One region of the Mesobacillus sp. S13 genome, then DNA from elsewhere that is predicted to be linked to it. Evidence: predicted binding sites of a transcription regulator. Region 1 holds the regulator's gene; the other holds the start of a gene.
The links. The regulator LexA, encoded in region 1, represses DNA repair genes until DNA is damaged. The targets are predictions, from matches to a motif close to CGAACATATGTTCG.
Positions count from the first base shown of each region.

Region 1 (15,824 bases):
TTGCGTAGTACTTAATATAAAGCAAAAAGGGGGAAAAGTTATGTCGCGTTCAAGTTTCAATTCAGAGAATACATCGAATCTTATCCTCGTATCAGCGATTATAATAATCATCAGCAGTTTGTTCATGCCACTCGTTTTCGTTTATTTTATACAGGATTATCTTTATCTGTCAGGTGATAAATGGTTTTACGTTACGCCACCTTCTGCTTATATACTTTTCATGTTCGGGATGCTTTGGGTCGCGGTAACTTTATTGCTGCATTTATTTTTACGGTGGAAGTTTGATTGGAAAGGGCTAAAGTGGGTCTCACTTCTCCTTATCTTAGGCAGCATTCCATTTTTCCTGTTTGGTGTGTCTAACTATTACTACCTTGATGATAAGGGTATGCATTTTAATGACCATAAAACGTTCAACACAATTGACTCATACTATTGGAACGATATCAAAGAAGCCAAAGAGATCTTTGTGAAGAGCAACGGAGTAACAGTTCTTGACCATCTGACTTTGATCACTAAATCTGGAGAAGTAGTCGAACTGCCCTATAACACCAAGGTACAGAACAATAAATTTAAAATCATGGAAAAACTCCAGGAAAACAATGTGACCTTAACCAACAATATGGGAGATTTATATGATTGATGTAAAGGGATGCTGTGCTATTGGATTCGTCTTCAACTAAGTAAATAAAGATAGAAGGTAGGAACATGTTTGTAAAAATATTTAGATACCGCTTAAAGCCGGGTAAGGAGCAGGAATACCTCGAAATACAAAATGAAGCCGAACGAATGTATTCAAGTTTTATCCAGAAACAGACTTTGTATTTGCAATGCAAGGACGATAAGGAAATCTGGCAGGAAATACATTTTTATCAGGATAAGAAGAGCTATACTGACACTGTTTCTTCAGTAGACCAACAGCCTGAAATCCAGGTTTTGTACAATCGGTTTCTTGAAGTGATTACTTCCCTTGAAGAAATGTCTGAAGAAAACTATCAACTGATTGATTTCCAGAAAAAGTAGTTATATGAATAGAATTGGAGATTGAGATGAGAAAATTTATTATTGGCTTATTTGTTCTTATTCTTTTTGGAGCAGGCTGTGCTAATTTTGAGCCTGAGTTGACCAGAATCGATGTGCAAATACTGACTGAAGAAGGCATAAATGGTGGGGAAGAAAAAATCATTGCCTCAAAGGAAAGGCTGATGAAAATCCAGAAAGCCTTTGATGAAGTCAAATGGTCACCAAGAACAGAAGCTGAAATGTCCAGGAAAGAGGATATACTAGCGTCATTCTTCATCAGAGAAGATAAGAATATGCCGGAAAGATTGTACCAATATCGGATTTGGTTTGAAGGCGAAACGGCCGCGATTATAAGTGAAAAAGAAAATGAGGGTTATGGAAGGTTAAAAGATGAAGAGCAGGTTGATCTTCTTGAATCTGTATTGCTTTCCGCGGAATAGGGGAATTGCATTGAACACTAAAAAACAAAAGTGGATTACAATCACTCTTTATCTTATGTTCCTGATAGGCCTGATTGTTACGATGTACATCATATTAACAGATAAAGATACGCCATATTCCTTTGGATTTGTAATCGGGTTTGTTTTATTCTTGCTTTTATTTACGCTCTTTCAAATGTTTAACGTCATTATGAACATTAAGAGATTGCCTTTAACCGATATAAAAAAACGGTTATTGATATTCGTGGGGACGTTTGCATTCTTATTGGTGGTAACATGGACTCTTAACTATATTTTTAGACCAGAAAGGCTATATATTCTGGACTTTGGAATACCCTTAGGATTGGCTATTGGTATGACCTTTTATGATCTAATGCAAAAAAAGTGAGGAGAAAAGGAATTAATCCATTTCTCCTTACTTTTTAATACAAAACAATTAACTCACTGCATTGAAAGCTGGCGGATACTCAATTTTTCCCTTTAATCCAGTTAATGAGCCTTTCTTTAGCTCAAGAGCCATAAATACTTCGTCAGGCACAGGGAAAGGGGCTTTTATTCCAAATTGGCTGGATGGTGAAAATCCAAAGCGAGGGTAAAAGTTCGGATGACCAAGAACAAATACATGATCATATCCAAAAGCCTTGCATGCTTTGATTCCTTCTTTGACAAGGGAGGAACCAATTCCGCTATTCTGGTAACCTGGGTTCACCGCCATTGGTGCAAGACCTAAAGTAGGAACAATTCCTTGGTCGGTAACAAGATGGATGATGCTAAAAAGTATATGTCCGATTATTTCACCATCACCATTAGCCGCTACGAGGCTTAAGTCAGGGATAAAGTTCTCCGAATTACGAATAAGTTCAATTAAATTAGCTTCATTTTCTCCATTCCCAAAAGCCTGTAGATTGATTTCTCTAATCCCAGTGAAATCAACTGTTTCTTCTTTGCGAATGACGTAATCAATCTTCTCTTTCATATTTCTTGTACTCCCTCCACACAAGGTTTGACGTTTTAGATTCCGAGTCAGTGAATTCTTTATAATATTTTCTTTCGTTTTCACCGGATATTGAGTCTACTTTATTTAATAATGGAATGAGAAAGTCTTTTTTGCGATTAACTTCTTCTTTGTTCTGAGAGTAATCCACATTATTTTCTTTATTTACAGCTAGTTGATGGTATTCATCAGCCAGGGAATCTAGCATTACTCCAATCATTGATATTTTCCCATTCATCATATGGTATTGTCTGCTTAGACGAGTTAATTCTCCAATGTGAGAAGCTAATGCAAATTCCCCATTTTTTTCTTGCAAGTTTTTGACCCAAATATTTGGATCGCCATCATATTCCAGCAGAAATAGGGTATCCCTCACAGTCCGTTGAAAAGTGTAACCTAACTCACTTTTAAAATCTGTAATTCTATTGTACTGAAAAATAGTAATTAGAATCAGTAAAGTAATGACAGCAAATTGAATGTAGATGACTTGTTTTGCTTTCATTAGAACGCCCCTTCACTAGAATTAGGATTATTTTAACAGTTAATTCCTGAAAATGGAATTATTATTTTTACCTATATTTTATATTTCAATTCTTTCACTAAATGACTGATTATCTGTTATGATAAAAGCTGGCTTTTTTGCCAGAACTAATATTCTCGAGGAGAACTTTAATGAAAAATAACCTTCCATTTACCATTACCAAGAATGATACCTTCTTTGATTTGTTAGGGGATTATATTGGTGATGTCTTTTATGATATATTGCCTGAAAAAGGCTATGAACTGCGTGATGAACAGATTTATATGGCCTTCCAGGTGGAGCAGGCCTTTAAGAATAAAGGGATTGTTTTCGCAGAAGCGGGTGTAGGAACCGGTAAAACATTCGTCTATCTTATTTATGCCATTCTATACGCAAGATACATGGGAAAGCCAGCGATTGTCTCCTGTTCAGATGAGACGCTGATCGAGCAGCTCGTTAAAGAAGGCGGCGATATTGAGAAACTTGAAAAGGCGCTGGGACTGAAGGTCGATGTCCGTCTGGCAAAGGCAAGAGAGCAGTATGTTTGTGTAAAGAAGCTTGATGATCTATCAAATACATCAAGCGACAAGGAAATCCTTGATGTCCATGACCGGCTTCCGGATTTCATCTTTGATGAAGGAATTTCAATGAATGCTTTTTCTCGCTATGGAGACCGAAAGGAATACCCATGGGTCACGAATGAAAAATGGTCATCAATGGCTTGGGACCCGCTTCAGCAATGCTCTACATGCAGCTGGCGCCATCGCTGCGGCCAAACCTTGAACCGTGATTATTACCGCCATGCAGGGGATTTGATCATTTGTTCGCATGATTTTTATATGGAGCATGTATGGACGAAAGAATCCCGTAAACGGGAAGGGCAGATGCCTTTGCTTCCAGATGCTAGTACGGTGATTTTTGATGAGGGCCATTTGCTTGAATTCGCAGCGCAAAAGGGATTAACATACAGATTCAACTCACAAACCTTGACCACTGTCCTGACGGGGTATATGCACCAGGACGTCCGAGAGGAGTCTCTTTATTTAATAGAAGATATCTTGGAGCTGCATGATGCATGGTTTGACCTTTTAGTTGAGAATTCATCTGCGGTAGAAGGTTCAAATCGAAAAGAAGTTCCAATGCTCTCAAGTATCAGGAGAGCCGCAGAAACTCTGGAGAAAAAGGTTAGCGATTTAATGGACCAATTAGTTTTTGATGCAGAAATGTTCCTGATTGATGAGTACCATTTAAAAATCATGGAAGAATATCTTGAGTTTTTCGCATATGGTCTTTCAATTTTCTTGAAGAATGACGAAGGTATTTTCTGGCTTGAAGAAAATGAAGTGCAAACTTCACTCGTTATCATGCCACGACTGGTTGAGGATATATTGAAAAAAGAAGTATTTTCTCAAAACATCCCGTTCGTGTTTTCTTCTGCAACCCTGTCACAGGCTGGAGATTTCAGCTATATCGCGAATAGCCTGGGAATCGAGAAATACTCCTCATTTACTGTAGCGTCCCCATTTGATTACGAAGACCAAATGGAACTGGTCGCACATGTTGAGGACGATGAAATGAAGAAGTGGGAAAAGATAGGGGATGACCTAAGAAGCAGTAATGGCAGCTCGCTTATCTTATTCTCTACTATGCAGGAAATGGAACGATTCCGGGCTTGGACTGAAAAACAAAAGTGGAGCTTCCCTATTTTGTTTGAGGGTGACCGTGAAATCAGTGAAACGGTAAAGGAATTCCAGACTGACACTGTGACCGTTTTATGTTCCTACAATCTTTGGGAAGGACTGGATGTGCCAGGAGAGTCATTGATTCAGGTTATCATTTCTTCCTTGCCATTCCCGCCTCATGACCCGGTCTTCCAGGCGAAAAGAAAGCATGCACAAAATCCCGCTCAAGAGGTAGATCTTCCATATATGCTCCTTCGCCTAAGACAAGGGATGGGAAGGTTGATCAGAACGAATCAAGACAGCGGTACCGTGCATATTTGGATCACACAAAATCAAAAAACTGCACACATAGAAGAATTAAAAGGTGTATTGCCTGTTCAACAGATACACTGGAGATAGAAAAATCCCGAAAGGAAGAATCCTTTCGGGATTTTTTATGCTAGTTTCTGCAACCGCACTTCCTGTGGCGGCGGTCACGATCGTCATCCCGGTCATCCCGAGCACCAGCTACTAAATCCTCGATCAAACAACGGCGCACAGCACGGCAAAGGTCATCAAAATCAACAGTTGCCCTGACTCTGTCCCTGTCACGGTTAGGGTAAAATACACCTGCAACATCATTGTCATTACGATTGTATCCCATCAGAAACTCAACTCCTTTCCAACATGAAAGATACTTACACAATATCTTATGTGGAGAGGGACAAGTTGTTAGGGTTTGTACCTAGTTTTTTTATAAATGTGCTAGTTTAATAAATTAGCAGCTTAAAAGGTTCATAGATAATGAAAAAAGCAAGCGAAGACGCTTGCTTTTTTAATGCATATGGCGGTAGACACCGATAACCTTACCAAGAATGGATACATTACGAAGGATAATTGGATCCATAGTTGGGTTTTCCGGCTGCAGCCTGAAATAATCCTTTTCCTTAAAGAAGCGCTTTACTGTTGCTTCATCGTCCTCTGTCATCGCTACTACAATATCTCCATTATTAGCAGTCTTTTGCTGCTTGACAATCACATAGTCCCCATCAAGGATTCCCGCTTCGATCATACTGTCACCCATGATTTCAAGCATGAAAACCTGCTCATCATGCGGAACAAGGCGATCTGGGAGAGGGAAGTACTCTTCAACATTTTCAATGGCGGTAATCGGCATACCCGCTGTTACTTTACCAACAACAGGAACATTAACGACATTATACTTTGGAATACGTGCATCATCTTCTATTTCGAGAATTTCTATTGCACGCGGCTTAGTAGGATCGCGTCGAATCAAGCCTTTGCTCTCAAGTCTGGCAAGGTGTCCATGGACAGTGGAGCTAGAGGCAAGTCCAACTGCTTCGCCTATTTCACGTACGGATGGCGGATACCCTTTTTTCTTGACTTCGCCTTTTATGAATTCAAATATATCTTGTTGCCGCTTAGATAACTTTGTCATATTCACGCACCTCGTATATTTTTCTTGTCCTAATTATACCATGTCTTTTCCACAGATACAAACATAAGTTCGAATTTTTGAGTTGACACAAAACAAACGTTCGATTTATAATGAAATCAATAAACCGAACATACATTCGTTAAGAGGTGTCGAAATGAAAAAACTATGGGAAAACTATTCATATGGAATGATCTTGCTTGCTGTCAGCTTAGTCTTCACATTCGTGGCTAAAGCTCAATTAAATAACGAAGAGGCTTACATAACTGTTACTATAGAAGAAGGACAAACATTATGGAAGATTGCTGAATCATTTGCCAACGAACACAATTTATCTGAAAATGAATTTGTAAGCTGGGTAGAAAAAGAAAATGGAATTGTCGGTGAAATGGTCTATCCGGGTGACGAGCTGGTAATCCCTGTTGTGGCTGAACAGATTGAACCTACTCAGATTGCCGGAGCAGGAAAGTAGATTGGAACAGAATAAGGTGACAACATGAAAGCAATCATTTATTGCCGTGTAAGTACAACGAAGGAAACACAGGAAACTTCTCTTGCCAGGCAGGAAGAAGAGCTGCTTCGACTGGCAGGCAGTTATGGCTTTGAAGTAGCCAGTATCATTAAAGAACAGGCCAGCGGTTATGATCTTGAAAGAGAAGGGATGCTTGAGCTGCTGGAATTGATTAAGGATAAAAATATAGGGGCACTGCTGATCCAGGATGAAACGAGACTTGGAAGAGGAAATGCAAAAGTTGCGATCCTACATTGTATCCTTAAAGAAAATGTGAAATTATATAGTGTCTCGCATAGTGGGGAGCTGCAACTTTCAGAATCAGATTCCATGGTGCTCCAAATTGTCAGTATGGTCGAAGAGTATCAAAGGAAAATCCATAACATTAAAATCAAGAGGGGCATGAAGCGGGCGATTGAACACGGATACAAACCCCAGCGCAATCTAAAGAACCAGGGTGATCATTCGGGACGGGAACGAAAAGAGATGCCGATTGAGGAAATAGTCAGGCTGCGCAATAATGGGCTGACCTTTGCGGAGATCGCTGCTACTCTAAGGGGATTCGGATATAATGTATCCAAAGCAACAGTAAACCGAAGATATCTTGAGTACATAGAAGCAGACGAATAAAAGCTCTATTCTTGTAAAATCTCAATAATTTTAGTAAGATGACATTTGACGTAATTTTTTACAAAGGAGCTTTACAATGCTATCAAGTGATAAAATTGCTAGAATCAATGAACTGGCAAGGAAAGCAAAATCATCTAAGTTGACAGAAGAAGAAGCAAAAGAACAAACGAAGCTTCGAGCAGAATATTTACAGTCTTTCCGGTCTTCTATGCTTAATACACTTAAAGGTGTTACCATAGTGGATCCAGAAGGCAATGATGTTACACCTGAAAAACTTAAAGACGAAAAAGCGAAGAACAAGCTTCATTAAATATATGCAGATTTGGAATACATGCCGAATGTATTCCATTTTTATTTTGCTTATTTTCTTATTACAATAGAAAAAATGAAAAAAGGGCGTTACCTGCTCGTTTCATCTACTGATTTAATGGAAATTAGACTAAGTAGGATAGAGAATGCGATGTCTTCAATCTGTAAAAGCGTACCTTAGCATCTGTTTTTTTAAATTGAAGAGCCATGCATTTTACATATCATTTGCGATATTGTGTCAAAATATATAACAATACGGCCATTTCTGTCTCTTTCAGGCACAATTTGTTGTATAATGATTGCTCTCGCTATAATATTAAGAATGTAGCTAGTACCTATAGAAAGGATGTATATTATGTTTAAAGAAATTGATATGCTTTCAATTGATTCCATTCGTACCTTATCAATTGATGCAATTGAAAAGGCTAATTCCGGCCACCCTGGCATGCCGATGGGGGCTGCTCCGATGGCTTACACACTGTGGACTCGTTACATGAACATTAACCCTAAAAACCCAGAATGGTTCAACCGCGACCGCTTTGTATTATCTGCTGGGCATGGTTCCATGCTGTTATACAGCTTGCTGCATCTTGCAGGATATGACTTAACGATGGATGATATTAAGCAGTTCCGCCAGTGGGGAAGCAAGACTCCAGGTCATCCTGAGTTCGGCCACACTGCCGGTGTAGACGCAACAACCGGACCACTTGGACAGGGGGTTGCTATGGCAGTCGGTATGGCAATGGCTGAGCGCCATCTTGCAGCTGTCTACAACAAGGATAACTATAATCTCGTTGATCACTATACATACACCATTTGCGGTGACGGCGATCTAATGGAAGGTGTATCTGCTGAAGCAGCATCTCTTGCAGCCCATCTGAAATTAGGCAAAATGATCGTTCTTTATGATTCAAACGATATTTCTCTGGATGGCGACCTTGATAAGTCGTTCTCAGAAAGTGTTGAAGGTCGTTTCAAAGCTTATGGCTGGCAATATGTCCGAGTTGAAGATGGTAACAACCTTGAGGAAATCGCTAAAGCGATCGAGGAAGCGAAATCAGATTCAGATCGTCCAACAATGATTGAAGTGAAGACGGTCATTGGATATGGTTCACCTAACCTTTCAGGTAAGTCAGATGTACATGGTGCTCCACTTGGTGCAGATGAATTGAAGCTTACAAAGGAAGCTTATAAGTGGACTTTTGAAGAAGACTTCCATGTGCCAAGCGAAGTATATGATCACTTCAAACAGCAAATCGCTGATAAAGGTGAACAGACAGAACAAGCTTGGAACGAACTTTTTGCAAAATATAAGAGTGAATATCCTGAACTGGGAGCCCAACTCGAAAAAGCGATGAAGGGTGAGTTACTAGAAGGATGGGATAAAGACATTCCAGTATACGAAGAAGGCAAGAGCCTTGCGAGCCGTGCTTCTTCTGGTGAAGCACTTAACGGCATTGCGAAAAACCTGCCTTACTTGATCGGCGGATCCGCTGACCTTGCTGGCTCAAACAAAACCATGATCAAGGGAACTGGTGACTTCTTCCCAGGTTCATTTGAAGGCCGCAACATCTGGTTTGGTGTTCGTGAGTTCGCAATGGGTGCTGCAATGAATGGTATGGCTCTACACGGTGGATTGAAGATATTTGGCGGAACATTCTTCGTGTTCTCTGATTATCTCAAGCCAGCAATCAGATTGGCTGCATTAATGGGCTTGCCTGTAACATACGTCTTCACTCATGACAGCATTGCAGTAGGAGAAGATGGACCGACGCACGAACCAGTTGAACAGCTCGCTGGACTTCGTGCTATGCCAAATCTGTCTGTGATCCGACCTGCAGATGGCAATGAAACAGCCGCTGCTTGGAAGCTTTCAATTGAGTCTACAAAGACACCAACCGCACTTGTGTTGACACGCCAAAACTTGCCGACGATCAAAGATACTGATAAGAACGCATATGAAGGCGTATCGAAAGGTGCTTACGTCATTTCTCCAGCTGGAAAAGATACTGCTGATGCATTGATTCTTGCAGCAGGATCAGAAGTTGGCTTAGCTGTTAAGGCACAAGAAGCGTTGGCTTCTGAGGGTATTGATGCAGCTGTTGTTAGTATGCCTTCATGGGATCGCTTCGAACAACAGTCTAAGGAATACAAGGAAAGCGTAATTCCTAAGTCTGTCAAGAAGCGTCTCGGAATTGAGATGGGATCTTCACTTGGTTGGCACCGTTATGTTGGTGACGAAGGGGAAGTTCTTGCAATTGATACATTCGGCGCATCAGCTCCAGGTGAGAAGATCATGGAAGAGTATGGATTCTCAGTAAACAATGTTGTCGCACGTGTAAAAGCATTACTTGAGCAAAACTAAATAATTGCATGTAAAAGAGTACAGAGCCAGTAATGGTTTTGTGCTCTTTTTTGTGTGTGGAATAAATATTGGAAATTCATGTTAAAATCAACTAGGACTTATCTGAATGTAAATATTTAAATATTTTTTCCGTCTTCATGCAACCGGAAGGTGGTTGACTTCGCCTAAAGATTAGGAGCAAAAAAGGAGGTGCTGGTTTTTGGAACAGAAAGACCTAATGCTGAGAATTCATAATGGAGATGAGTCAGCATTTGCTGAATTATTGAATCCCTTGATTGAAAAGGCATATAAAACGAGCTATAGTATTGTCCGGTCAAAGGAAGAAGCAGAAGAAGTCGTCCAAAACGCGATGCTAGAGGCATATAGGAACATCATGGCTGGAAAGGAAATTATCTATTTCAACACCTGGTTCTACAAGCTGGTTTCGCATCGGTCCATTGATAACGTTAGGAAGAAATCAAGGTTGATGGAGACTGTAATCGAAATCGATACGTTAAAAGACCAGCGAGAGGTAGTCGATGAAGTGCTCCAGGATGAAATGCAAATGGAAATCAATCAAGGGATACAGTCTATTAAGAACAGAGATTATCGGAATGTTTTGCTCTTGTACTATTATCAAGATTACTCCATACAAGAGGTCTCAGAAATGCTTGGCATGAAAACGTCAACAGTCAAATCCCATCTCCATAGAGCGAGAAAAGCATTGAAGGCAAGGTTAATGGAAAATCAAATCATAGGGGTGAGCACACAATGAGTACCGAAGACAAGTTGATCAAAAGGGAGTTAGAGGAAGAAATGAAAAAGATTGAGGTGCCATCTTCACTTTATGATTTTGCCAAAAACATTAAGAAGGAAGAAAGACAAAGGAAATCAACAGGGAAAATTAGCAGAAAAAGAACTTTTCAGGTCGCCGCAGCAGCAGTGATTGCTCTTGGAGTAACGGCTGGTTCGGCATTCTTTAATCCTGCTGTAGCAGAAATGGCTTCTAAAATTCCTTACCTGGGACAGGTTTTCCAGACGAAGCCTGTTAATACCATGATTCAGGATTCGCTGGAGAAAGAAGGGTATAAAAATTTCTCCTTCGGGATGACTCCCGGTGAAGTGACCAGTTTTGAAATTAGGATTCAGGGTACTGAAAAGGATGCTGACCGGGAGCGGGATAAGATAACAGCAATCGCAGATAAGGTTCTAAAAAGTAAAGGATATGATAAGTATAAAATTTATGTTAGCTATATTCCTCAAGTTACACTTACAAAGGAGGAAAAGGAATTAACCAAGCTGGGTGAAAACCTAGAAGCTACCCTAAAGAAATTAGGGTATGACATTGTATATGTAAGTCCATTCAATAGCCAGATTGTAGTCGGTATACCAAAAACAGAAACCAGTTTAGAAGAAATAAAAAAAGCAACGATCCAAGCAGCCAAAAATAATGGGTACGATAAAGTAGTTTCCATTGAAATTGTCGAAGAACCAAATAACCGCGAAGACATTTGGCTGCGATATATGAGAACCATATATGAAGGAATGGCTCTGAAAAAAGAGTATCATGTGACAGGGTATGGATATTCCTACAAAAAAAATAAAATGAAAATGATCATCAAGACCAATTTAAAACCATCTGATGAGGTAGCTGAAGAAACGGCCATCAAAATCCGTGAGGAAATCGGCAAGTTTGTTGAAAGTGAAAAACCGAATTCAAGGGTTAAGGAAGATGAATATGAGATTATAATCCGAGATAAAAATGGTGATGACTTGCCATTTTAACGGTTTGTAAAAAAAGCGGAGCTTCCGCTTTTTTTTTTATACCTGAATAAAATTGAACTCAATAACAGATAATGTTAAAATAGTTACGAACTGATGTTCTTTAATTTTCGAAAGAGGTGCTGAAATGATTACAGGAATTGTCCCTTATCTGGTGACGGATGGAAATGGCCAGGAAGCAGTGAAGTTTTATCAGGAGGCTTTAGGAGCTGAAGTTGTTAGCCTCCAAACATTTGGAGATGTGCCTCCAAATCCTGAGTATCCACTTCCTGAAGAAGCAAAAAATCGAGTGCTGAATGCTCAAATGAACATTGGTGATGCGAAACTGATGTTATCTGATACATTTCCTGGACATCCATTTCAGCTCGGATCTCAGGTAACAATTGCACTCATGGTGGATAACGCTTCTGAAGCAAAAGAAATTTTCGAAAAGCTCCAGGAAGATGGAAAAGTATCAATGCCACTTCAGGAAACATTCTGGAGCCCGGCTTACGGCCAGGTGACAGATAAATTTGGTGTCGAGTGGCAAGTTTCAACAGAAGTAAAGAAATAATTCCCGAGCTGGGCTGTTAAGACAGTCTGGCTTATTTTTATTACAAGGATTGAAATCATATTGGATGTTGAATCAATGATAATATTACTTTGGTTAAATAGGAGGTCTGTACCATGCCAGGCAAGTTTGAAGGAAAGACGGTCATCATTACCGGTGGATCAAATGGGATTGGAAAAGGAATTGCTAAAGCTTTTGCAAAAGAATATGCTAATGTGTGCATCGCGGATCTAGATGAGATAAAGGGGAAGGAACTGATTTCAACCTTAGAGAAATTCGGTGGAAAAGCCGCTTTTTACAAAACCGATGTGAGAAAAGAAGACGATCTTCTCTCCCTGATGGGTCGCGCTATCAATGACTTTGGTAAAATTGATATATTGGTCAATAATGCCGGAGTGTCAAGGTTCAAGCCCTTATTTGAGCTTACAACTGAGGAATGGGAGGATGTGGTTTTTACCAATCTCAGAAGTGTATTCATTGGATCCCGTGAGGCTGCCAGAAGAATGGATAAAGGTGGACGGATCATCAATATAGCATCGACAAGGGCAACCATGTCTGAACCGAATTCCGAGGCTTATGCTTCTTCTAAAGGAGGAATTGTTGCCTTGACACATGCCCTTGCTGCTTCGCTTCAAGAGAAAGGAATCACAGTCAATTCTATAAGCCCTGGCTGGATCCAGACAGATGATTATGAGGAATTACGTGAAAAGGACCATCTACAGCACTGGTCCAACCGAGTCGGAAGACCGGAGGATATAGCAAAAGCATGCCTCTATTTAACCGACCCGGAGAACGATTTTATTAATGGACAAGATCTTGTTATTGATGGTGGAATGACACGGAAAATGATTTATGAAGATTAAACTAAGTGAGGGAGTCGGCATATTGATTGCCGCTCCCTTTTAAAATTACTGTATTTTTTATATTATAGGAGGATAGAGAACGAATTTGGGAGAGAAATATCAATGAAATATACAAATAAGAAACCCAAAAAGAAAAAACAAGTGCAGAGAAATTTCAATCTGGTCATCTTACTTTTTATGAGTTTTATTGGCTTTCTTTTACTTGATAGATTCCTGGAATTATACAATGAAAGTTTCAAAAAAATGAATGTTAGTGTAAATAGTTCGATAGGAGAAGTTGCCAAGTATACGCCGATGATAGAAGACGAATTGAAAAAGTTTGGGATGGAAGACCACACCGTAACGGTGGCTGCATTGATGATGCAGGAAAGCAGGGGGAAGGGTGGAGACCCTATGCAAGCGTCTGAGTCATTGGGATTAGCTCCTAACAGCATCCAGGATCCCCAGCAAAGCATCCAGCAAGGTGTAAAGTACTATCAGCGTGTTGTGGACCATGGCAAAAAAATGCAAGTTGATTTCCCGACAGTCATCCAGTCTTACAATATGGGAATAGGCTATATTGATTTTGTAGCCAAAAACGGCGGGAAGCACAGCGAGGAGCTGGCAAAGAAGTTCTCCATGATCCAGGTTGAAAAAAGTCCGCAAACCTATGATTGCGGCGGTGATAAAAACAATTTCCGCTATCCCTATTGCTATGGTGACTTCACCTATAGCACCAAGGTTGCAAAACATATGGAATCCATTACAGTCAGTGTTCCAGAAGATTTAAGCGAGGGTTTAACTAAACGTTCATTTTAGTAATTTGGTTGACTTTACCAAAAATGTAATATAAAATAAGTTTACTAATATCGAAGGGAGTGAGACGGCATATGTTTGACCTTTTAAGAATAACCTCGGGAATTAAATGTTTGCCACTCACTTATACGGATGTAAGATAGTAGAGAGATGGACCGCGAGGGAAGAACTAAACTCGTGGTCTTTTTTTGTGCTAATCAGTCCAATTGTCTGTCAGGAATGATCGAGGGCAGGCGTTATTGGGTTGGCTTCATTGATTCCAGTGGTTGTTATTAAACAAAACTGGAGGGATTAGTAGTGATGAATCTTGTTTCAATGGCAAAAGTAGTTAGAACTGTAGACGGGGAATGGAAAAGCACTCTGGCAGAAAAAATCCTGGAGAGATGGGGGTATGACAAAGGGACTGTCTTTTACTATCGTGCAAGTTCAAACTTTTTGTTTGTTTTTAAAAAAGCAGGGAAAAAATATTTTTTACGGTTCAGTGATGTCAACGAAAAAGCATATTCGCAAATTGAAAGTGAAATGAAGATACTTGAGTATCTAAGAGATCAGCCTATTTGCGTGGCACTTCCTGTAAGATCAAATAATGGTAATCTCATTGAGTGTATCGAAGCGGATATTGGCACTTATTATGCAGTTGTTTTCGAAGCGCTTCCTGGTAAACAACTTGAAACAGAGAATCTTGAAGAAGAGGAGTTTCATACATGGGGAAGCCACCTTGGAAGGCTGCATAAGATTTTCAAGGAAATGCCAGCAGAATATCGTTCAGCTAGAAAAGATGTGCAAGACCAGCTGGATGATGTCTTTAAAAATATACCAGACTATGAAACTGCAGCTTTAAAGGAGTTTGATGCAATTAAGCATTGGGCTAAAGCTTTGGGCCGTTCTAATGAAAACTTCGGTTTGATTCATTATGATTTCGAATTGGACAATTTAATCTGGCAAGATGGAGAGATCGGCATCTTGGATTTTGATGATTGTATGAACAACTGGTTTGTTGCCGATATTGCCTATGCTTTAAGAGACATATTAAAAACACGTGATGACATGGAGAATCCATTTGTGAATGCATTCATTGCTGGGTATCAATCAGAAACAAAGCTTGACCAGATGCTAGTAAAAGAACTACCAATGTTCATTCGGATGCATAACCTCTTAACCTTTGTCAGTTTGCTCAAAGTAGTTGATGTTCCAGAGAGCATGGAATTGAAAGAGGGACTGATCAATCTAAAAGAAAAATTAAAGCAATATATAGAGAAGTATCGTAATTCTTTTTCAAGCTGACATCCGATTTTTTCGGGTGTTTTTTATTTTTAAAATTTCTTGTCCTAGGCAGGAAAAAAGAATGAGCACGGTAAATATATTAGTAATAAATACCCATACTAATAATCAGGAGGTGTGTACAAATGTTTGAATATGGTAAGGAGATTCCACTGGACGGTGCAGCTGTAAAACAGGGAGTTCAGCAAGGAAACAATGAGGAACAGGAAATCTCGGAAGGCGCTGTTTTCAGCTTCGATCACCGCATGGATATTCCCTTGGACGGTGTGAAATAAGCAGTAAAAAAAGCCTGAATAACAGGCTTTTTTTGCTGTGTTAAAATTGTTTGGCAAGCTCGTTTGCACGCTGGATGGCTTGTTGCTTAATTTCCTGGGCTTTATCCGGCATAGCCGCCATGCCTTCGATTGCCAGAGTTTCAGCATCAGTGATTCCCATGAATGCGAGAACAGCTTGAAGATATCGGTCACCGAACTCCAGTTCCTTGGCTGGACCTTCTGAGTAGATTCCGCCACGTGCCTGGATATGAAGAGCCTTTTTACCACCAAGTAATCCGACGGGACCTTCTGCCGTATACTTGAATGTTTTCCCTGCAATCGCAATGTTATCAATATAAGCTTTCATTTTTGGCGGAAAGCTAAAGTTCCAAAATGGTGTGACAAAAATATACT
Region 1 is NZ_CP084622.1:1,957,773-1,973,596, forward strand. It holds gene LGO15_RS09780 (hypothetical protein) at 41-640, shown strand; gene LGO15_RS09785 (hypothetical protein) at 706-1,020, shown strand; gene LGO15_RS09790 (hypothetical protein) at 1,047-1,460, shown strand; gene LGO15_RS09795 (GNAT family N-acetyltransferase) at 1,897-2,436, opposite strand; gene LGO15_RS09800 (hypothetical protein) at 2,420-2,956, opposite strand; gene LGO15_RS09805 (ATP-dependent DNA helicase) at 3,127-5,055, shown strand; gene LGO15_RS09810 (hypothetical protein) at 5,096-5,299, opposite strand; gene lexA (transcriptional repressor LexA) at 5,471-6,094, opposite strand; gene LGO15_RS09820 (cell division suppressor protein YneA) at 6,249-6,563, shown strand; gene LGO15_RS09825 (YneB family resolvase-like protein) at 6,588-7,232, shown strand; gene LGO15_RS09830 (DUF896 domain-containing protein) at 7,309-7,542, shown strand; gene tkt (transketolase) at 7,897-9,906, shown strand; gene LGO15_RS09840 (RNA polymerase sigma factor) at 10,106-10,660, shown strand; gene LGO15_RS09845 (DUF4179 domain-containing protein) at 10,657-11,670, shown strand; gene LGO15_RS09850 (VOC family protein) at 11,795-12,220, shown strand; gene LGO15_RS09855 (SDR family NAD(P)-dependent oxidoreductase) at 12,334-13,080, shown strand; gene LGO15_RS09860 (lysozyme family protein) at 13,183-13,878, shown strand; gene LGO15_RS09865 (phosphotransferase enzyme family protein) at 14,176-15,159, shown strand; gene LGO15_RS09870 (hypothetical protein) at 15,282-15,431, shown strand; gene LGO15_RS09875 (FMN-dependent NADH-azoreductase) at 15,472-15,824, opposite strand, start outside.

Region 2 (15,824 bases), 650 kb from region 1:
AGTAAATGAAGATGAGGAGTCCAAAACAGCATTTTCAAGCTTCTTAAAATTGATGAAGACAGGAAGGTATGAATTTTTCCTGAAAAAGCGGACGACATTTGGGCCGAGGGACTTGCAAGTGTTCGCCCCTATGCTCATAGAAGCGGTAAAGCAATCCGTAGCTCCTGGATATGCCGAGAAGCTGTTGGAGGATTTGAAGATCCCCCGCTTGAGTGCCCATCCAGGCTATACATTAAGGGTCCAAACGCTTGGCCAATTCCGGCTCTGGCTTGGAGACAGGGAAGTGGAGGATAGGGATTGGCAAAGAGGGAAGGCGAAAGAGCTATTCCAGCTATTCTTGACAAAGAGAAGCCAGTTCCTGATGAAGGAGGACATATTCCAGATTCTTTGGCCAGCCCATGAGGAAAAGAATGCAGACCGAGATTTTAAGGTTGCCCTGAATGCCTTGAATAATGTTCTGGAGCCTGCACGAAAAGCGAGGTCCACCCCGTTTTTCATTGTCAGGGAGGGAACGGGATACGGAATGAACCCCCAGGCAGCAATCGAGCTCGATTCACGTATATTCGAAGAATGGGCAGAAGCCGGCCTGGAAGAGAAGAACACCGAAAAATCAATGGAGGAACTGGAACGCGCCTTGAATTTATATAACGGGGATTATCTTCCTGAAAGAAGGTATGAGGACTGGTGCCTCAATGAACGGGAGCGGCTGCTTGTTTACTTTTTGCGGGGGGCGGAAAAACTGGCGCAGCTGAATGTAAGACGTGAAAACTATGATTCTGCCATTCATTGGTGCCAAAAAATCCTCCACAGGGACAGAACATGGGAGGAAGCCTATCGATTGCTGATGTTTTGTTATTATCGGAAAAACAATCGTCCGCAAGCCATACGCTGGTATAAAAAATGCAGTGAAGTGCTAGAGGAAGAGCTGGGAGTCACCCCGCTGGAACCAACAAAGCATATGTATGAGATGATTATTGAAGGACAAAATCAATAGACTTACAGGAGGTATGGAATGGAGACAACTAAAAGACAGATTCATAGTTCATTGAAGGTTTTATTGGTATCGGACCTGGAAAAATCGCGGAAGTTTTACAGTGATGTATTAGGCTGTGAGGTCACGGACTGGTGGGCCATCCGTGATGGATTTTCAGGGCTGGCAATAAAACTGTTAGAAGCCAGCGACCCTAAAGAAGTGAGGCCTAATCCGCCGGCAGCAGGGGATCAGCAGGGATTCGATCTTTATTGCTATGTAGAAGATTGGAATTCGCTTGATGAGTTATACCATGAATTCAAGGAAAAGGGGGCGCATATTGCCATCGAGCCACGGGTTGATGAAAATAATGGTCCCTGGAAGGAGTTTGCCGTCAAAGACCTTGATGGCTATTGCATTGCTTTTGGCGGAACAGACGGCTTTTGAATTGGAACTTTTGCAACCTTTTATTGCCTTAAGCCACAGTTAAAATGGTGTCAAAATAACTCTTCAGGATCAGCCATCTTGCAGGATAGGTGATAGCAAAATCCTTTATAGATTCATTTGAGTACATCAGCAGGCAATCGATCTGCTTTTTATGGAGTTTTAGATCATAGAGCAGGGCGTGTGGAATCGTATAATGCTCGTTCAGCTGATATGGATTTAATTTTACAGGCTGAATTCTCTCTTTCTTCATGAAATCAAGCATCAGGTTTTGCTGTATTTCAGCACTTTTATTATCGGCTTGTCCGTTTATATGAATCTTTTCATTGATCAAATAGATTCCCATCATAGATATCCCCTCCATGCTTTAGGCAGTTTAGTAACGTTATTGCCATAAACATTGGAGGGGATACTATTTTATCCGGAACTTTTAGCTAAAAAAGTCCATTTTACCGATGTCGGTACTTAAAAATCAATCCTGCAATGATATTTCCCGGTATGAACAAAATATTCGATTGCAGGTTCATATGAAGGATTTCTTCCTGCACAGGCATTTCCTCGTACATTTGACTTTGTGAAAGCTGCTTCTTTTTCTTTATTTCTTCCATTCTTTTGATATATCTGTACTGGATTGGAACCATGATAGCAGTGGTAATGATCAATGGCAGTGTGAAAAGGATAAGAATAAACCAAAATACAGAATCCATCGAAGTTGTCCCCCTTTTTATGTATCTCTCTATACGGAATACGCCTCTTTTTGGTTTTGCTTTAAACTGTATTTTAGAACTACAACAATTAATCTCCAGCGTGATGTAACTCATTTGTAACTGGCATTCTTTAAGATGATGTCAAAGCTTGTGGGCTTTGGAATACCATTTTTAAAGGGGGAAAGGAAATGAAAGCTGGTCAGCGGAATTTTGTTTTATCTTTTATGCTTATTTTGGTCCTGTTGTTTACAAGTGCCTGCAGTGGATCGGGGACAGAAAAGTCAGGAGGCACTGAAGGGAAAGAAGGAAACGATGAACCGAAGAACACCGAACCGATCAAGATTGGGGTGCTGGCTTCACAGACAGGCGGACTTGAGGCTTATGGGAAGCAGACTCTTCGCGGATTCGAGCTCGGCCTTGAATACGCAACTAATGGAACAAATGAAGTAGCGGGCCGTAAAATACAATTCATAGTTGAAGATACAGAAACCAAACCTGAGGTAGCCGTCCAGAAAGCGACTAAACTTCTTGAAGAGGATGAAGTAGACTTCCTTGTCGGATCTTCAAGCTCAGGTGACACGCTGGCAGTCCTGCCATTGGCTGAGGAATATGAAAAAATCATGATCGTCGAGCCGGCTGTAGCGGACAGCATCACAGGCTCTGAATTCAATGAATATATCTTCCGCACAGCGCGTAACTCTTCTCAGGATGCTGTTGCGGGTGCAGCTGCAATTGCCAAAGATGGCGTGAAAATCGCCACTCTTGCACCGGATTATTCTTTTGGCCGCGATGGCGTCGCAGCCTTCAAAGAAGCGGCAGAAAAGCTGGGCGCGGAGATCGTCCATGAAGAATATGCAGATCCTGCTGCAACTGACTTCACTTCGAACATCCAGAAAATCATCGACCAAAAACCGGATTACTTATTTGTCGTCTGGGCTGGAGCGAATTCTCCTTGGAACCAGATTTCAGATATGAAGGTCCAGGAAAAAGGAATCAAAATTTCCACAGGTGCTCCTGATATCGCAGCACTTGCAACGATGGAGCCGCTTGTCGGTATGGAAGGCTTCACAGTCTATTATCATGATCTCCCGCAAAATGATATCAATAAATGGCTTGTTGATGAACATAAAAAGCGCTTTAACGGTGAGCTTCCAGATCTATTCACGCCAGGAGGCATGACAGCCGCGATGGCAATTGTCGAAGCTTTGAAGAAAACAGAGGGTGACACGGATTCCAAGAAATTAATCAAGACAATGGAAGGAATGAGCTTTGATTCACCGAAAGGCAAAATGACCTTCCGTGAAGAGGATCATCAGGCACTCCAAGCATTATACGCAATCAAATTGGAGAAAAAGGATGGGGTTGACTATCCAGTTCCAGTCCTGATCCGCGAGCTCTCTCCAGAAGAAACAGCTCCGCCGATCCGGAATTAATAAGAAAAATAAGAAAGTATAAAATCACCTGGAGAGCTGTCCAGCTCCAGCGCCTAGCCCCTCGAGACGCTTCGGTCCTGCCAATGAAGTCAAAGAACGACTTCACTGCCAGGCCCTCCAGCGCTTGTCGGGGCTGTACAAGGCGCTTTCGCTCCAAATATCATAATGAACTTCGGTAACCTAGCCGAAGTTCATTATGCTTTTACTAAATCGGGTGCAAAGGCGTAATTCAATCAAGGGTGGTGAAGTAGATGACGGCAATTATCGAGACGAAAGACCTCAGCATTACATTTGGCGGCCATACCGCCGTAGATTCTGTCAGCATTTCCGTTCCGCATAATCATTTCAAATCAATCATCGGTCCAAACGGTGCCGGAAAAACGACTTTCTTCAACCTGTTAAGCGGACAGCTCGTGCCGACAAAGGGACAGGTCATGTATAAAGGCAATGACATCACAAAGCTTTCTCCAACCAAAAGGACGAGGGCCGGAATCGGAAGGTCCTTCCAGATCACCAATGTCTTCCCAAATTTGACGGTAATCGAAAATGTCCGTCTTGCAGTCCAGTCACATGAAGGGGTCCGCTTTCAGATGCTCAGGCATTTCCGTTCTTTTAAAAAGTTTGAGGAACAGGCAGTAGAGTGGCTGAAACTGGTCTTGCTTGATGGCAAGAAGGATGCGTTAGCGAGGAACCTTGCCCACGGTGAAAAAAGGAAGCTGGAAATAGCGATGCTGCTGGCTTTGAACACCGAAGTGCTGCTGCTTGATGAACCGACGGCAGGCATGTCACTGGAAGAGGTTCCGGCAATCCTGGAGGTAATCAGGAAAATCAAGGAGCGTGGCGACCGGACGATCATTTTGATTGAACACAAAATGGATATGATCATGGATCTTTCGGATTCGATCATGGTTTTATTCAATGGTGCTCTGCTCGCCGATGGGACACCGGAGGAAATCATGAAAAATGAAACGGTCCAATCTGCATATTTGGGAGGTTTGCATAGTGAGCACGCTGCTGAAGCTTGACCAGGTGGAGACATTCATAGGTCAGTATCATATCCTTCAAGGCATCTCTTTTGAAGTGCCAAAGGGGGAGGTTACCGTACTGCTTGGACGGAATGGTGCCGGAAAAACAACGACGCTGAGAACAATCATGGGACTGAACCCGGCTGCTAAAGGTACGGTTCATTTCAAAGGTGAAGAAATCAAGAGCCTGCCAACCTATACGATTGCCAATAAAGGCATCGGTTATGTTCCAGAAGATCAGGGGATTTTTGCCGGCTTGAGCGTAGAGGAAAATATAAAGGTAGCAATCAAAACAGAAAATGATGAAACGAGGCAGCGTTTGGATTGGATTCTTGAGCTTTTTCCTGATTTGAAAAAATTCTGGAAGAAACCGGGCGGGCTTTTGAGCGGCGGCCAGAAGCAGATGCTTTCTATCGCAAGGGCATATGTCAATGACAATGAACTGCTGTTGATCGATGAACCAAGCAAAGGCCTCGCTCCGATTGTTGTGGAAAAGGTGATGGAGTCGATTCAGCAAATGAAGGATAAGACAACAATCATCCTTGTGGAACAAAATTTCATGATGGCCAGCTCAATAGGCGATAGCTTTTACATTATCGATGATGGCAGGACGGTTTCGAATGGCTCGATGAACCTCCTTCGTGAGGACGAAGAAATGAGAAGGAAATATCTCGGTATTGCTTAGGAAAGGGGGAAGCAAGAGTGGATGTATTGATTAATTTAAGCCTTAACGGCCTTGCCACAGGAATGCTGATTTTCCTCCTGGCAGCCGGTCTTACCTTGATTTTCGGCCTGATGGATGTGCTTAATTTTGCCCATGGCGGTTTGTTTGCCTGGGGTGCCTACAGCGGCATTTGGATATATTCAACAACAGGCAGCTTTTTTGCCGGGATCATCGGCGCCATCCTGACGGGCATGATCCTTGGAATTGTCACCGAGCGGTGGATCATCAAGCCGGTTTACGGCAACCATGTCCAGCAAATATTGATCACGCTTGGTCTGATGCTTGTTTTATCAGAGATGTTAAAAGTGGTATGGGGACCTAATCAGATTTCAGCAGCAACCCCTGATTACCTATCTGGCAGCTGGGAGTTTGGCGGGATCATCATCATCAAATACCGAATTTTCATCATTGCGGTAGGATTTGCCGTATTCCTCGCTGTTCAATATTTGCTTAAAAAGACAAAAATCGGCCTTGTCGTCCGCGCCGGGGTAATGAACAAGGAAATGGTCCAATCACTTGGTGTCAACATCCAGAGAGTGTTCATGTTCGTGTTCATGATTGGAGCTGGAATGGCGGCACTTGGCGGAATGCTTTTAGGACCATATTCAGGCGTGATTTATGCGGATATGGGCATGGAGTTCGCGATTCTTGCATTCATCGTGGTGGTCATTGGCGGAATGGGCAGCTTTACAGGATCGGTAATGGCCGCCATCTTAGTTGGCCTGTCAGGTTCATTCATGGCCTATTATGTTCCAGACCTCGCTTTGGCTGCGAACATGCTGCTGATGGCCGTCGTGCTTATTTTCAGGCCGCAGGGCTTATTCGGAGTAAAGGGGTGAGAAGAGGATGACAAGAATGTTTTCAAATCGCATGAACATCTTATATTTGATTGTCGCCGGGTTCCTGGCAGTACTTCCGTTTGTCTACGATTCTAGAAGCATGCTCATCCTGCTCTCCCAGGTGTTCATTTTTGCTGTACTGGCGATGAGCTACGACATCCTGCTTGGATACACCGGCATCGTCTCGTTCGGCCATGCGATGTTCTTCGGGATCGGCGCGTATACAGTAGGAGTCTTCATGAAGAGGTTTGAACCCGAAACAAGCTACTTCCTTCTGGCAGTACTCTTCACGATTATACTGACTGCTATCGTAAGTTATTTTGTCGGACTTTTGACATTGCGTTTGAAAAGCCATTTTTACGCAATGCTGACCATGGCATTCGCCGGATTGTTCTTGGTACTCGCTGAAAAATGGCGGACCGTAACTTATGGAAATGACGGCTTCACCTTCAGGGTTCCGGACTTCCTTAAGGACAGGACTGATTTCTATCTGATTTGCCTTGGTTCGATGGTTCTGGTTTTTATTTTATTAAAAAGGTTCACCAATTCCCCGCTTGGAAGAGTTCTTCAGGCAATCAGGGAAAATGAGCAGCGTACAGAATCGCTTGGGTATAGTGTTTTACAATATAAAGTCATTGCCAGTGTCGTCTCGGGAGTGATCGCTGGGATTGCGGGGATTTTATATGCTGTTTCCTTAAGGTTCGTTAACACGAGTGTTTTTACAATGGATATCACGCTGGATGCCTTGCTGATGACGATCATCGGAGGAGTCGGGACGCTGGTCGGTGCCATCATCGGTGCGGGAATCATTGAGTTTTCCCATCACTGGCTGACTGAGTTGGCAAAGGTTCATTGGATTTTTGAAAGATGGATCATCTTTTTCGGCATCATTTACATCCTTGCAGTCATGTTCTTCCCTCAGGGGATTGTCGGTTCGCTGCAAAAGCTGAAATTGAGAAAGAAAAAGAAGATTGAGGTCACGGTTGATTCAGAGACAGTAAGCCAGGGAGAGTCATGATGGAAACAAAGCAAGTTACTTCATTCGTACTCCGCTTCCAGCTCACGGACATCGAAAGTGACAGCGGCAGAAAATACTGGAGGGTCAAGGTAACCCATGTGCAGGAAGAAAAAGAAGCAGTGTTTGATTCTTTAGAGTCTGCAATGGAATTTATCAAAGGAATTGTCGGAGAATCATAGTACGGGTTTTCTTTTAAGTATGAACTTTTGCACTTAGATTAGTGTCTAGCTCCAGCGCCTACCCCCTCGAGGTCGCTTCAGTCCTGCCAATGAAGTCTAAGAACGACTTCACTGTCAGGCCCTCCAGCGCTTGTCGGGGCTGACCAAGGCGCTTGCGCTTTTCTTATAGGAGGAACCAAGATGCAGATTGGCATTGTTAGTACGGGAATCTACCTTCCTGAAAATTTTGTCACAGGAGCAGAAATTGCTTTGTTGGCAGGAATTCCCGAACCTGTTGTGGAAGAAAAAATGGGAATCAGGAAAAAGCCGGTGCCAGGGCCGGAAGACCATACATGTGAAATGGGAATCAAGGCTGCGAGGATAGCATTGGAAAAAGCGGATCTGGATCCGCTGGATATCGACCTTGTCATCTATATTGGCGAGGAATACAAGGAGTACCCATTATGGACTGCCGGCATCAAATTGCAGGAGGAAATCGGTGCAAGAAATGCCTGGGCCTTCGACACGGCCTTAAGATGCGGAACGACTGTGATGGCTCTTAAGCTGGCGAAGGGAATGATGGCCTCTGATCCAGCAATCAATACCGTCCTCCTCGCCGGAGGCTACCGAAATGGTGATTTCATAGATTACCAGAATCCGAGAACAAGGTTCATGTACAATCTCGGAGCGGGCGGCGGTGCGATTATCTTGCAAAAGGGCCATCAGGAAAACATTCTTCTCGAAACAGAAATGATTACGGATGGTTCTTTTTCCGAGGATGTCGTCGTCGTTGCCGGGGGAACAAAAAATCCGATTTCAGCAGAAAGCCTGGCACAAGGCCTGTATCAGTTGGATGTCCTCGATCCGAAGGGAATGAAGGAGCGGCTCGAACAAAAGTCGATGGCCAATTTTTTAAAAGTCATCCGTCGGTCCGTGGAGAAAAGCGGTTTTTCCGAGAAGGACATCGCCTACATTGGAATGCTTCACATGAAACGGTCGGCTCATGAATTTGTATTGAGGGAGCTGGGGCTAGAGGGCGAAAACTCCATCTACCTGGAAGACTATGGGCACATCGGACAGATTGACCAGATCCTGTCTCTGGAATTGGCAGAAAAGGCAGGAAAATTAAAGGACGGAGACGTTGTCGTCCTAGTCAGTGCCGGCATCGGCTATGCATGGGGAGCAACGACTATTGTTTGGGGGAAGGGCGTGTTGTAATGGAAAAAACGGCAGTTGAATTGAAGAAGGTTGACTTGCCAAATGGGGAAACAATCGCGTATAGGGAACGGGACGGCGGAACTAAAAATGTACTACTGGTCCATGGCAATATGACATCATCTAAGCATTGGGATTTGTTGATTGATGGAATCGCCCCTGAATATAAAGTATATGCGATAGACCTGCGGGGATTTGGCGAGTCCAGCTATCATCAGCCAGTCATGTCGATCAAGGATTTTTCCGATGATGTAAAAATGTTTGTCGATGAAATTGGGCTGAAGGATTTTTCACTTGTTGGCTGGTCAACAGGAGGAGCGGTAGGAATGCAGTTTGCCGCTGATTACCCTGGCTATTGTGAAAAGCTTGTGCTGCTCGCTTCGGCATCCACAAGAGGATATCCGTTCTTCGGCACAAGTGCGGAAGGGCTGCCTGATGTGAATAATAGGCTGGTTACTTATGAGGAAGTTAAGGAAGATGCTGGTAAAACGTTAGCCGTCCAGAGTGCTTACGACCAGCAAAATAGAGGATTTCTAAAGGCGATGTGGAATATCTTGATTTATACCGATCGTCAACCGGAAGAGCGGCATTATGACGAGTATGTTGATGATATGCTCTCGCAGCGCAATCTGGCTGAAGTCTACCATTCTCTTAATACTTTTAACATCAGTGCTTTAAATAATGGCTTGAAGGATGGTACTAATCAGGTAAAGGACATCCAGATTCCTGTGCTTGTGCTCCGGGGTGACCGGGATCTCGTTGTCACTGAGAGAATGGCAGATGAGATTGTAGAGGACTTTGCTGGACGTGCAAAGTTTGTGGTATTGAAGGATTGCGGTCACTCTCCATTAGTGGATGACCTGGATCAGTTGTTGCAGCATATCGAAGGATTTTTAGCAGAGTAGGAAGGTGTTTTTATGAGATTGAAAGATAAAGTAGCGATTATTACAGGGGCAGCGAACGGAATCGGGCTCGCTGCAGCTAAAACTTTTGCCAGTGAAGGCGCAAAGGTTGCCATGGCGGACTTTGACGAGGAGACAGGATCCAAACGTGCGGCAGAACTTTCAGCAGAAGGCCATGACGTTGTATTTTTCCAGGTGAATGTCGCCGACAGATCCAGTGTGGATTCGCTGGTCCAAAATGTTCTTGGCCATTTTGGCAAAATTGACATTTTAATAAATAATGCAGGCATCACCAGGGATGGAATGCTGCATAAGCTTGCGGCCGAGGACTTTCAGAAAGTCGTTGATGTCAACCTGACGGGTGTATTCAATTGTGCCCAGGCGGTTGTTCCGGCAATGGTCCAGCAAGGTTCAGGCAGAATCATCAATACATCCTCCGTTTCCGGCATATACGGCAATGTAGGCCAGACAAACTACGCAGCCACCAAAGCAGGAGTCGTTGGGATGACGAAAACATGGGCGAAGGAACTCGGCCGCAAAGGAATCAATGTCAATGCAGTCGCTCCGGGATTCATCGAAACAGGGATGACCGCTGCGGTGCCGGACAAGGTGATTGAACAAATGAAAATGCTCGTTCCGCTGGGAAGGTTTGGTTTGCCAGAGGACATCGCACATGCCTACTTATTCCTCGCCTCAGACGAGTCAAAATATGTTAACGGCACCACCCTCCATGTCGATGGCGGGATCATGATGTAAGAATAAAAAGCGCAAGCGCCTCGTCCAGCCCCGACAAGCGCTGGAGCTGGATCACGATAAAAAGCGCACTTGCTGCGCTTCTTTATTTTGGGTTGGAAAGGTAACGGGGATTATAATTCCTTCAACAGGGATTAAATGTGTCTCAACGGGGATTAAAGCTACGGCAAAGGGGATTAATATGGCTTTAACGAGGAATAAATGCTGCAACCGTTAAATAATTTATCCCAACCGTTTAATAATTTGAGTCAACCGTTAAAATAAATCCAGTAACCGTGAAAATCCTCCCAACTGGTATTAATGCCGATCTAACTGGTATTAAAACTGTCCTAACTGGTAGTAATATGGGCGCAACTGGAATTAAAACCTTCTCAACTGGCATTAAATCTCCCATAACTGGTATTAAACCTAACTGATCCCATGCACTTGGCCAAGCTCACACTAAAAACCGGATAATAAAATGTTCATCTCCCTTTTTGAGTTCACCGATATTCACTTTATGGTTAATTTCCCTCCAAAAGTGGTAAATGGTATTAAAAAAGGATGAGGTGCTGTTCATGGAAGAAACAAAGCAGAAGTACTACTTTAATATAGAAAGCGGCGAGGTGCTCGACACGCCAGCTGAACCTGAGGGCCATTTATTCACGTTGTTTGCAACCGGTGAGGAAATCAAGGATTTGCGGGAGTATCTCACCGAGAACTATAAAGCGGATTGGGCCACTTACGGGAATTCCCACCTTCACCCTTTTACAGATCCAGACCGTGAGCATGCGGATTATGACTTTGCGATGAAGGAAATTTACGCGATGGTCTACAAACTGGGTGATGCCGAAGCAAGGAATCATGTGAAAAGTATGGAGATCTTTACAGAAGACGAGTTGAAGGGTATATAAACTTTTGACACCATGGCGGATGCTGTGGTGTTTTTTGTTGATGTAACTATCCTGTAACTCCCATCTCCTAAAATGAATTCATCAAGACAAGAGAAGGAGAGATTGCGGTGAGGTGGGAGCTCGACTGGCTTGGATCGAGAGCGGGATTGACACCGGATGCAGTTGCGATTGCCGATGCAGGGACGGATCAGGAGTGGTCATACAGGGAAGTCAATGATCGGGCTAAAGCAATCGCGGTGTGGCTAGGTGAAAAGGGTGTCAAAAAAGGAGACAGGGTTGCGCTGCTTGCGCCGAACGGAATCAGTTACTTTGATTTGCTGTTTGCCTGCGGGAAGATTGGCGCCATTTTTGTGCCGCTGAACTGGAGGCTGTCCCTCGATGAGTTGGCATATATAATAAAGGACTGTGAGCCCAGGCTGCTGGCGTTCCATTCCAATTTTACAAAAGAAGTGACGATGATTTGGGATGAAGAAGACCGTTGCATTCAAATCAATGGTTCACGATACGGGCAGTTGCTTGACGTAACAGTTGGCCAGCTGGATGCAGAAAAAGTGGCGGAAGAAGATCCGCTGGCGATGATTTATACAGGAGGGACGACCGGAAAGCCAAAAGGAGCGGTTTTGTCACATCGCGCCATCATTTGGAACAGCATTTCGACGATCGCCAGCTGGAATCTGACGAATGAAGACAGAACGGTGACATATTTACCATTATTCCATACGGGAGGATTGAACGCCCTTTCCATTCCAATCCTGATGGCCGGAGGCACCGTCGTCCTGGCCAATGATTTCACACCTGAAAGTGCCATTAGGAACTTAATCGAGCATAGTTGCACAATCGTCCTGTTTGTACCGACAATGCATCATATGTTAGTGAAATCCGATCTTTTCCAGAAGACGGAATTTGAGGATTTAAAGCTGTTTTTATCAGGAGGTGCGCCGTGCCCGCTTGAAATTTATGAAGCATACAAACAGAAAGGCATCGCCTTCAAGGAGGGGTATGGACTGACAGAGGCCGGCCCGAATAATTTTTACATAGATCCTTCAGAGGCAGATGTAAAAAGGGGCTCAGTCGGTAAGCCAATGCTTTTCCATAATATCAGGATCCTGGATGAAACCGGTATAGAGGTCAGAGAGGATATGGTCGGTGAACTCGTCATTCAAGGGAATCATGCATTTTCTTATTACTGGAAAAATAAAAACGCGACCGAAGACACCTTGAAGGACGGCTGGCTCCATACAGGTGACCTGGCGAAGAGGGATAAAGATGGATATTACTACATTGTCGGCAGGAAAAAAGAGATGATCATCACAGGCGGTGAAAATGTATTTCCACTCGAGATCGAACACTGGCTTTGCTCACATCCATCCATCCAGGAGGCGGCGGTCATCGGGGTGGCAGATGATAAATGGGGTGAAGTAGTAACGTCCTATATTGTCCTTGAAGAAGGAGCAGCTTTATCTGAAGGGGATGTTAAGCAATATTGCAAACAAAAACTCGGCAGCTATAAAGTCCCTAAAAACATTTATTTTATCAGTCAAATGCCGAAAACACATGTCGGGAAAATCGACAAGAAACTGTTGAAGGAAATGGCAAGTAAAAAGAAGCCAGTCAGCTGAAATATAATGTGATTTTAAGGAATAAACAGCCATGAGTCATAAATATATCAGGATACTAAGGAATAAGTGACCACAATTACGGAATATATCAATTTTTCAAGTTCAGGGAAAAGTTTACTTACCAAAAACATAAAAAAGGCATTTCAGCCAGCGTTCGCTGACTGGAGTGCCTTTTTTTGAATCAAAATGCAAATCACTATATTAAGAAAGAAGAATGAAGATAACAGAATCATCACTCCGCTGAATGGCAACAGGGCTGCAACTGGCGGAGCGAGGCTAGCTCCTGTCAGCAGGATAAAAGAATAAAGTGACAACGCTTTGGCACGCTGGCTGCTCCCGTAAAACCCAATCAAGGTAATGACGGTCGGGATCACCAGTGAAATCGAAGAAACAAAAAAGATGGAGAAGATGATCAGTGCTCCGGTAGAATGAAAGAAAAGCAGCAGGAAGGCGCTTATAGACCCAATGGCCAAACCAAACATCATTGTGCGCAGCTCTCCCCAGCGATCGATCAGTTTGCCTGTGAAAAGGGAAAGGGAAGCGCCGATCAAACCAACAAGCCGGATCATCAGCAGGTCTGATTCAGGACCATCAAAAAAGCGGCCAATACCATCATAGAAGGCAATTATCGCAAATAACAGCGAAAAAGTAATCATATAGCATTTCATCAAAACAGGCTCTTTTAACAATTGAAAAAAGCTTTTCCATACAGGCTTGCTTTCCGTCGTTTGGGTCGGTGATTCTTTCAACAGGAAAAATGCAGCTGAAAATAGAATGAAATAGACTGTCGAGAAGAAGTAGAAAACGCTGTTCCAGGAAAAAACATCTGCTAAGAAGGCACTGGCAACCTGACCAAAGATCCCGGCGATTAAGAATCCTGTATTAATCAGCACAACCAGGATCGTTCTTTGCCGAAAATTGAATACATCATAGGAGTAGGCAAATGCAACAGAAGCGAAAGTAGCAAGCGTGATTCCCTGCAGTGAGCGGGCAAACCACAAAGTGAGGGATCCGGCAGAGAATCCGACTGCCAGTGTCGTCAAAGCAGAGGCCAAAAGCCCGAACACAAGAATTTTTCGTCTGCCTGTGATATCGGAAATCGGTCCGAATGACAGTAGTCCGCAGGCATAGAAGAAAGTGAACAGACCTCCTGCGAGGACTACGTGGGATTCAGCGATTAACAAGTCATCTGCCAGGACCGAATAAATTGGAATCAATGTATAGATATTGCTTGCGACCATGATGGCACAAAGTGTCAGAAGAATGGAAGCCTTTTTAAAAAAGGACATGGATTTCATGTATATCACCTGCCACCACCAACATATGCAGGCACCACAGTTTTTGCAGGTTGTTTGGGAAAAATTAACGGGCTTCCTGCTTCCAAAATGGTCCGCAAAAAAGGTATAATGAAAGATATATAGAACAATCGTTTGGTATGTACAAGGCGCATGAAAAGGAAGCGCCTTTTTCAATTTTCAAAGTGATATATGAGATAGATATTTTAAGAGAGAAAGGGGTAGTAAGATGTCTGTACGTTTAGTACTGGGGCGCTCGGGAAGCGGCAAGACCGAGATGATCATTAATGAAATCAAGGACAGGCTCATCGCAGACCCGCAGGGGGCCCCGATTGCTTATCTAGTCCCTGAACAAATGTCATTCCTTTCCGAATACAGATTGTCCACTGACCCTGAGCTTGGGGGAATGATCAGGGCGCAGGTTTTCAGCTTTCCGCGCCTTGCATGGAGAATCCTGCAGGAAACGGGCGGATACACTCGCCAGCATTTGGACAGCGTCGGGATCAGCATGATGATCCGAAAAATCATTGAGGACAAAAAAGACGAGCTGAAAATCTTCCAGAAGGCAGCGGATAAGAATGGTTTTGTCCAGCAGATGGAGCAGATGCTGATCGAATTCAAGCGCTATGCGATCAATCCGGAAGAGCTCACTGGAAAAATGGAGGCAAGCGCCGCAGGGAATAAAGCCCTGAAGGACAAAATCCATGATCTTGATCTAGTGTATCGACAATTTGAAGACGAATTATTCGGCAAATATATAGATTCAGAGGATTATTTCAAACTGCTGGCAGAGAAAATCCCGGCCTCGCAATACCTTCAAAATGCAGAAGTATACATCGATGGTTTCTACAGTTTCACGCCTCTTGAATTGATGATCATTGACCAGCTTATGAGTACTTGTAAAAGGGTGACCATCGCGCTGCCGGTCGACAAGGGTTTTAAAAATGAAATGCCTGATGAACTGCATTTATTCAGGGTAACAGGTGAAACCTGCTCAACATTGTATGACATGATAAAAGCAAATGGCCACGATCTGGAAGAAGAAATCGTATTGACGGAACAGAGGCGCTGGCAGGATGAATCGCTAAAGCATCTTGAAAGGGAATTCGATTCCAGGCCTGCCGTTAAATATAACGGTGAAGCCGCGATCCATATTGCACAGGCTGCCAACAGAAGGGCAGAACTGGAAGGCGTTGCCCGCAGGATCCTTGGGCTGGCAAGGGATAATGGCTACCGTTATCGCGATATAGCCGTACTGATGCGAGGCAGCGAATACCGAGAAGTACTTGAAACGATTTTTGACGACTATGGCCTGCCATACTTTATCGACCAGAAGCGGAATATGCTTCATCATCCATTGATTGAGCTAGTCCGTTCCAGTCTTGAAACGGTATTGGGGAACTGGCGGTATGAACCGATTTTCCGTGCGGTAAAAACGGATTTGCTGTTCCCGGACGGTGTGAATCTGAACAAGATGCGCGAACAGATGGATGTGCTGGAAAACTATGTGCTTGCATATGGCATCCAGGGAGATAAATGGACGAAAAAAGAACGATGGAAATACCGGAGAATACGCGGCCTGGAGTATGACGGAGTGGCCCAGACAGATATAGAAAAAAAGACAGAGCAGGAACTGAATGACCTGAGGCTGCTGATTACATCTCCGCTGCTGCGGATGGCCCGCCGCCTGAAGCGAGCAGATACGGGAAGGAAGCTTGCGGAAGCAGTCTATCTGTTCATGGAAGAACTCGATATTCCGGCGAAGCTTGAAGCATGGAGAATGGGTGCTGAACAGGAAGGCAGGCTGGTAGAAGCGAGGGAGCATGAGC
Region 2 is NZ_CP084622.1:1,304,069-1,319,892, forward strand. It holds gene LGO15_RS06570 (AfsR/SARP family transcriptional regulator) at 1-994, shown strand, start outside; gene LGO15_RS06575 (VOC family protein) at 1,013-1,417, shown strand; gene LGO15_RS06580 (hypothetical protein) at 1,446-1,763, opposite strand; gene LGO15_RS06585 (DUF3949 domain-containing protein) at 1,864-2,121, opposite strand; gene LGO15_RS06590 (substrate-binding domain-containing protein) at 2,346-3,554, shown strand; gene LGO15_RS06595 (ABC transporter ATP-binding protein) at 3,806-4,579, shown strand; gene LGO15_RS06600 (ABC transporter ATP-binding protein) at 4,557-5,264, shown strand; gene LGO15_RS06605 (branched-chain amino acid ABC transporter permease) at 5,282-6,142, shown strand; gene LGO15_RS06610 (branched-chain amino acid ABC transporter permease) at 6,150-7,160, shown strand; gene LGO15_RS06615 (hypothetical protein) at 7,157-7,339, shown strand; gene LGO15_RS06620 (3-oxoacyl-ACP synthase) at 7,520-8,536, shown strand; gene LGO15_RS06625 (intracellular short-chain-length polyhydroxyalkanoate depolymerase) at 8,536-9,438, shown strand; gene fabG (3-oxoacyl-ACP reductase FabG) at 9,451-10,191, shown strand; gene LGO15_RS06635 (hydrolase) at 10,746-11,081, shown strand; gene LGO15_RS06640 (class I adenylate-forming enzyme family protein) at 11,189-12,700, shown strand; gene LGO15_RS06645 (MFS transporter) at 12,844-13,998, opposite strand; gene addB (helicase-exonuclease AddAB subunit AddB) at 14,225-15,824, shown strand, end outside.
Region 2: addB (helicase-exonuclease AddAB subunit AddB) is a predicted target of LexA. The motif match lies at 14,120-14,133, and genes of this name have one in related genera.